2 regions of the Brevundimonas sp. M20 genome follow, and region 2 is predicted to be linked to the other one. Evidence: riboswitches for the same ligand, from Rfam matches in the RefSeq annotation. Region 2 holds a riboswitch; the other holds the start of a gene.
The links. A riboswitch is a leader RNA that binds a small molecule or an ion and turns the genes downstream of it on or off. The one in region 2 is predicted to bind S-adenosylmethionine.
Positions count from the first base shown of each region.

Region 1: it holds a riboswitch for S-adenosylmethionine, as region 2 does, so the genes downstream of both, FKQ52_RS03150 (homoserine O-succinyltransferase) here and FKQ52_RS06205 (TonB-dependent siderophore receptor) in region 2, are expected to answer to the same signal.

Region 1 is NZ_CP041243.1:651,123-654,888, reverse strand. Features, by position in the region: gene FKQ52_RS03155 (ammonium transporter) at 1-1,020, opposite strand, end outside; SAM riboswitch class I at 1,276-1,400, shown strand; gene FKQ52_RS03150 (homoserine O-succinyltransferase) at 1,500-2,492, shown strand; gene metB (cystathionine gamma-synthase) at 2,489-3,679, shown strand; gene FKQ52_RS03140 (homoserine dehydrogenase) at 3,681-3,766, shown strand, end outside.
Region 2 is NZ_CP041243.1:1,298,392-1,302,157, forward strand. Features, by position in the region: gene FKQ52_RS06200 (hypothetical protein) at 1-29, opposite strand, end outside; gene FKQ52_RS06205 (TonB-dependent siderophore receptor) at 168-2,588, opposite strand; SAM riboswitch class I at 2,882-2,993, opposite strand; gene rplI (50S ribosomal protein L9) at 3,103-3,687, opposite strand; gene rpsR (30S ribosomal protein S18) at 3,689-3,766, opposite strand, start outside.

The DNA of each region.
Region 1 (3,766 bases), 650 kb from region 2:
CAGGCCGATGATGACCGCGCCCTTCGGGTCCACGAAGCCGGCGGCCGGGGTGATGGCGACCAGACCGGCGACGATGCCCGACAGCACGCCGATCAGCGACGCCTTCTTCTTCTCGATGACCTCGACGATCTTCCAGGTGATGGAAGCGGCGGCGGCGGCGAGAATGGTGTTGATCAGGGCCACGCCCGCCAGCGCGTTGGCGCCGCCCGCCGAACCGGCGTTGAAGCCGATCCAGCCGACCAGCAGCAGTGAGGCGCCGATCATGGTCAGAACCGGGTTGTGGGCCACGATCGGCTCCTTGCCGTAGCCCTTCCGGGCGCCGAGGAAGATCGCGCAGACCAGACCGGCCACGCCCGAGTTGACGTGCACGACCGCGCCGCCGGCGAAGTCCAGCACCCCGGCGCCGCCGAGGAAGCCGCCGCCCCACACCCAGTGGGCGATCGGTGCATAGACCAGCAGGGACCACAGGGCCGTGAACAGCAGCAGGCCGGTGTACTTCAGACGTTCGGCGAAGGCGCCGGTGACCAGGGCGGGCGTGATGATCGCGAAGGTCAGCTGGAACGACAGGAAGACGAATTCAGGAATGCCCGGCAGCAGGCTGTGCGCCGTCTCCATACCCACGCCGTTCAGGAAGAAGGCGTCGAAGCTGCCGATGAACTGGTTGACGGTGTCGCCGTCAAACCCGCCCAGGGCGCCCGCCTTGCCGAAGGCGATGGAGTAGCCGGCGATGAACCAGACCAGGGTGGCGACGGCGAAGACGCCGACTGACTGGGTGATGGTGGCGATGACGTTCTTGCGGCGAACCATGCCGCCGTAGAAGAGCGCCAGACCCGGCAGGGTCATAAGCAGAACGAGAGCCGCCGAGGTCAGCAGCCAGGCGGTGCCAGCGCCGTCGAGTTCCAGCGGAACCTGATGGCCCAGCAGGCCCGGAGCCGGCGCGGGCGCGGCGCTGGCCGCGGTCGCGATTACCGATGTCAAAAGACCGAGCCCGAGAGCAAGGCCGCCGCGAAGTCGTGTCATCTCAATCCCCCAAAAGGATGCCGTTACGCATTTGCAAACTGTTTACCGCACCTGCGAAATCCGCAAGTGGGCGGAAGAAGATTCAGGAATTTTTGTTGCGTTCGCAACGCACTTGACTTCGCCAAACGAAAAACTGTTGTCGCCATACGATCCATAGCGATCAAAATCGTGCTCATTTACGGCTCAGCTTGCGAATTCGCAGTCGCAGCATTTTTGGGGGATTGACGAGCCCGCCCGCGTTCGTCACCGTAAAGACACTCATCAAGACCGGCTGAGGGATAGGCCCTTTGACGCCGGGGCAACCTTCCAGTGATCCACCCGATCATTGGAGATGGTGCCAACTCCTGCGGGGCGTCTTCGGAAGCCGCGAGAGATGAGTGAAGCGAGTGGTCCCTCACGGGGCCAGACGACTTCACGGGTCTTTCTTCGCAGATGTTGGTTCGCCCCATCGGTTTCGCTGAGTGGAACCGGAGCGGACAGTGGCGTCCACCACCGAATGGATCATCGACGAGGCTCCCGGCCGTGACGTGACGGCCGCGATTCCGGCCGACTTCCGGCTGGCCTCGGGCGAGCGTCTGTCGGCGGACACGCTGGTCGGCCGCATCCATGGCCCGACGAAGGGACCGCTGGTCGTCATCACCGGCGGCATCTCAAGCGGCCGCTTCGCCGCCCGCTGGTGGTCGTGGGCCGTGCGTCACGGCGGACCGGTCGATCTGGACCGCGTGCGGGTGCTGGCCTTCGATCTTCTGCCGGGAAAGACGGAGCCGGGCGTCACCATCACGACCCAGGATCAGGCCCGCCTGCTGGCCGTGCTGCTCGACAGCCTGAACGAGGCGCGCATCGACGCCTTCGTCGGCGCCTCCTACGGCGGTTGCGTGGGTCAGGCCTTCGCCGCGACCTTCCCCGAACGGATCGGTGAGCTGATCGTGATCTCCGCCGCCCACCGCGCCCATCCGGCGGCTACCGCCTGGCGCGGGGTGCAGCGCCGGGTGCTGGCCTTCGCCCGCGATTGCGGTCGTGAGGCCGAGGGTGTGTCGCTGGCCCGCGAACTGGCGATGACCACCTATCGCACCGCCGACGAGTTCGACTGGCGCTTCGCCACCATCGCCCCGGCGCAGGCCGGCGAGGCTTATCCGGTGTGCGAGTACCTGATCTCGCGCGGCGCCGACTACGCCGAGGCGACCAGCGCGGACCGCTGGATCTCCCTGTCGGATTCTCTGGATCGCCACGCGGTCGCGCCCGAAGCCATCCGTTGCCCGCTGACCTTGCTGGGCTTCACCAGTGACCGGCTGGTCCCGATCGAAGACCTGCGCGAGCTGGCCGCCCGCGCCCCCGCCCTGCGTCGCTTCGACGAAGCGGGCTCCATCTTCGGCCACGACGCCTTTCTGAAGGAGCGCGAGCTGGTCGGCCGCACGCTCCACGACGCCCTTTCACCCCTGTACGCCCGCCAGCCTGACGAGATCGCCGCATGACCTGCTCCAGCGAAGCCCATCCCTGTACCACCGCCGCCCGGCACGGCGTGAACAACGATCCGGCGCACGGGGCGGTGATGCCGCCGCTGTACCTGTCGTCGAACTACAGCTTCGACGGCCTCGAGGGTAAGCGGAAGTACGACTACACGCGCTCGGGCAATCCGACCCGCGACGTGCTGGGCGAGACGCTGGCCAGGCTGGAAGGGGGCGCAGGCGCGGTGATCACGGCGACCGGAATGGCGGCGGTCGATCTGGCCCTGTCGTCGCTGGAGCCGGGCGACCTGCTGTTGGCCCCGCATGACCTGTACGGCGGCACGCACCGTCTGCTGTGCGCCCGCGCGCGCCGCAACCATTTCGACGTCCAGTTCGTGGACCAGAATGATCGCGAGGCCCTGGACGCCGCCTTCGCCCTGAACCCCAAACTGATCCTGATCGAGACACCGTCGAACCCCCTGATGCGCGTGGTGGACGTGGCCGACATCTGCGCCCGCGCCCGCGCGGTCGGTTGCAAGTCGGCGGTGGACAACACCTTCCTGTCGCCCGCCCTGCAGAACCCGATCGCCCTGGGCGCCGATCTGGTGATCCACTCGACCACCAAATACATCAACGGCCACTCGGACGTGGTCGGCGGCGCCGTGGTGGCGAAGGATCAGGCCGATCTGGAACAGCTGACCTGGTGGGCCAACTGCCTGGGCGTGACCGGCTCGCCCTTTGACGCCTATCTGACCCTGCGCGGCGTGCGCACCCTGTTCGCCCGCGTTGAGCGGCAGCAGGCGACGGCCGAGCGGATCGCCGAATGGCTGGACGCCCACCCGGCGGTGAAGCGCGTCAACTATCCGGGCCTGAAGAGCCACCCGGGACACGAGATCGCCGCCCGCCAGCAGAAGGGCTTCGGCGCCATGCTGAGCTTTGAACTGGCCGATCTGGACGCGGTGCGGGCGCTGGTGGACCAACTGGAGGTTTTCACCCTGGCCGAGTCGCTGGGCGGGGTGGAAAGCCTGATCGCCCACCCGACCCTGATGACCCACGCCGCCATGACGCCCGAAGCGCGCGCCACCGCGGGGATCACCGACGGCCTGCTGCGCCTGTCGATCGGTCTGGAACATCCGGAAGACCTGCTGGCCGATCTGTCGGCGGCGCTGGACGCCGTCGTCGCCCGTACATCGCTGGAAGCCGAGGCCGCCTGACATGACCGCCGCTTCGTTGCCCCTGCCCCGTCCGGTCTCCGGCGCGGACCTGACCGCTCACGTCTCTGATGAGCCCGTCGCCCTGCT
Region 2 (3,766 bases):
GCGCTGAGAGTCAGCATGATGAGCCGCATTGAAAACTCCCCCGAAGCCGAGGGGGCGAGCCCCTCCTTCCTGCACTCTAGGCGGGTGAGGCCGACACGACCATGCCTTGAAACTGAGTCGCCGTCCCCGAAAGCGCGGCGCGCTCCCGGGGACCGACGTTCATCCGATCACCAGTTCAGGCCGATGCGGGCATAGACGAAGCGCCCGTTGAAGCCGAACGGCGAGTAGAAGGGGAAGCCCAGCACGCCGTTGCTGTTCAGCGTCGCCGGCACCGCGTCCGGGTATTCGTCAAACGCGTTGTCGACACCCAGCGCCAGGGTGATCCGGTCGTTCGGCTTGAACCGGCCCTCGAAGTCCGCCGTGACCTTGTCGCCGGTCGAATAGTCCGAGGCCGCCGTCGTGCCCGGTTGCAGCACGCTGGCGTAGTAGGTCGCGCGGGCGGTGATGCCCCAGCGGCCATAGCTCCAGTCGGTCGTGCCCGACACCTTGGTGTCCGGCGTGCCTTCCTCGATGGTCAGGACGCGGCTGCGGGCGAACAGCGGCGGCACCGGGCTCAGCACCGACGACGAGGTCGGCAGGCGCGTGACCTCCACATCGTTGAAGTTGGCGGCCACGGTGAAGTCCCAGTCGCCATAGGTGTCGTCGCTCAGGCGGTAGCGGCCGACCACGTCCACGCCCTTGGTCGTGGTGTCCACGCCGTTCAGGAAGAAGCGCGCGGCTTGCACGCCCAGCGGGTCCAGCAGCGAGGCGACCTGCGGGCTGAAGCTGCGGTTGATCAGCTCCGACAGGACGATCTGGTCCTCGATGTCGATCTGGTAGGCGTCGATCGTCAGGTTGAAGTCGCCGAAGCGGAAGACCGCGCCGAGGGTGTAGTTGACCGAGGTTTCGGCATCCAGCGGCTGGGCGCCCAGCAGGGTCGCGACCGTGCTGGTGGCCGGGAAGGTGCCGGTCTCCACGACGGCGCCGCTCTGGATCACCGAGCTGGTCGAGGTGAAGTAGGACTGCTGCAGCGACGGCGCGCGGAAGCCCGTCGAGGCCGAACCGCGCAGGGCGAACCACGGGGTGAAGTCGTAACGAGCCGAGATCTTGCCCGTCGTGGAGTTGCCGAAGTCGGAATAGTCCTCGAACCGCACGGCGCCGGCGATGGTGAACTGTTCGGTGATCGGGGCCTCGACATCGACATAGACGCCGACGGCGGTGCGGTCCTCATCCACCTCGTTCGACGGCTGGAAGCCGACAAAGCCCTGGGCGCCGCCCGCCAGCGCGGTGTTCCCGCCCAACGGACCGCGATCCCAGGACTCCGCCTGACCGGCCTGGATCTCATAGGTCTCGCGACGGGCCTCCAGACCGGCGGCGACGTTCAGCGGGGCGTACAGGCCCACATCGAACTGGCGCGAGACATCCGCGCCCAGCACCAGCTGGTCATAGATCAGCGCGCCGGAATCGAAGCTGGTCGGCGAGGCCGCGCCATAGGTGGCGTTCAGCGAGTCCTCGGTGCGGAAGTCCAGGGCGTTGCGGCCGTAAACGAGGTTCACATCCGCGTCCCAGCCGCCGATCGAGCCGCGCAGGCCCCCGGCCAGCGACACGTCCTGCGAGTTGATGGCGATCTTGGGCAGGAAGCCGTTGGGATAGATGGCGGCGACATTGTTCACGTTCGAGGCGAGGCGCGGGAAGGCGGCGCTTTCGCTGTCGCGGTCCTGATAGCCGGCCCAGCCATAGGCCTCCCAGCCGTTGCCGAGCGGGGCGCCGGCGTTGGCGAAGACGGTCCACTGCTCGACCTCCGGATCACCGAAGCGGGCGGTGACAGCATTGGGCGTCACGCGCGGATCGAGGTCGGAACGGTTGGTCGGGTCGCGTTGCAGGTATTCGGCGCTCAGCGTCAGATAGCCGCCGTCGCCCAGACCAAAGCCCTGCCAGGCCGAGGCGGTGATGGTGCCGCCGTCCTGCTCGTCGCGCCCCGGAGCGCGGGCGGTATCGACGGTGGTGTAGTACTGACCCAGAGTGATCGTCGCGCCGCCGCCGTGGTCCGCCTGTCGCAGACGAAGGTTGATCACCCCGGCGATGGCGTCTGACCCGTACTGGGCCGAGGCGCCGTCACGCAGCACCTCGACACGGTCCAGCGCGCCGGACGGGATGGTGTTCAGGTCCACCGCCGCAGAGCCGCGGCCGACCGAGCCGTTGACGTTGACCAGCGCCGAGGCGTGACGGCGCGTGCCGTTCACCAGCACCAGCGTCTGGTCCGGCGACAGGCCGCGCAGGGTGGCCGGACGGATCGAGTCCGTGCCGTCCACCACGGCGGGCCGCTGGAAGGTCAGCGAGGGAACGGACTGGGCCAGGGCGGCGGCCAGTTCGGTGGTGCCCCGGTTCTGCAGGTCTTCCTGGGTGACCACGTCGACCGGGGCGAGGGTGTCCAGCCGCGAGCGGTTGGGGGCGCGGGTGCCGGTGACGACGACCTCGTCGATCTCGGTCGCATCGGGCTGGGTGGATTGCGGGGCGGTCTGCGCCTGCGCCTGCGCGGCGCCGGCCAGCAGGGCGGTGGCCGAGGCGGCGGCGAACAGGGTGGCGCGGACGCGGGTGGTGGTGGTCATGACAGTCTCTTCTCGATGAGGCGCAGGCGCCCGGTCGGTGTCGCGCGCGGCGATCACCGGGGGGCCGGGCTGGCGATTTCTGATGTTCTGTTCGGGCGGGAGGCCCGGCGGGTCAGCCGATTACAGCGAACGGCGACATCGCATGGACCCGGTGCGACACATAAGGTGGCGCGGCGCGCGGACATCGGCGGCGAGAGCGGTCAGGGCGTAGGTCTTGTCAGCACGCATTGTCGTCTCCTGCTCGATCAGGAACGCCTGCGGTGACAGATGGTGGGAGTCCGGCTGGGACCGGCCTCTCATCTGCCGCGACCCGGGGAGGGGTCCCGAAGGAGTTGGCACCTTACGGACGGTCCGCAGGTTGCCCCGACGTCAAAGGGCCTATCCCTCAGCCGGTCTCGATGAGCTGTTCCGATATTGCGGTGCGTCATAAATGCGTCAAGGACGGGCCTGAAAAAAGTTCGGCGGCGCGGGGCTTCCCCCACGCCGCCGTGTCTTTCAGGCATCAGTAACGGTGTTAGGCTTCGGAGCCCAGACCGTCCTGTTGGCCGGCGCCGCCGGCGACCATGTCCGCGGCCTGTTCGGCGGCGGCTTCACGGTCTTCTTCGTATGCCGACTTGATCACGTCCTCGCCCTTGGCTTGACGCTCGGCTTCTTCAGCCGAACGGGCGACGTTGATCTTGACGGTGGCCGAGACCTCGGCGTGCAGGCGAACCAGCACCTCGTGGACGCCCAGCGTCTTGATCGCCGTGTTGAGCACGACTTGCGAACGCTCGACCTTGCCGCCTTCAGCCTGAACGGCTTCAGCGACGTCGCGACCGGCGACCGAACCGTACAGCTGACCGGTTTCACCGGCCTGACGGATCATCACGTAGGTCTGGCCGTCGATCTTGTCGGCGACCTTCTGCGCGTCGGCCTTGTTCTTCTCGTTGCGCTGCTCGATGGCGGCGCGGTCGAGTTCGAAGGCCTTCAGGTTGGCGGCGGTGGCCCGGCGGGCCTTGTCGCGCGGCAGAAGGAAGTTGCGAGCGAAGCCGTCCTTGACAGTGACGACGTCGCCGATGGCGCCGAGGTTATCGACGCGTTCCAGCAGAACGACCTTCATCTTACTTCACCACGTAGGGCAGGAGGGCCAGGTAGCGCGCGCGCTTGATGGCCTTGGCCAGCTCGCGTTGCTTCTTCTG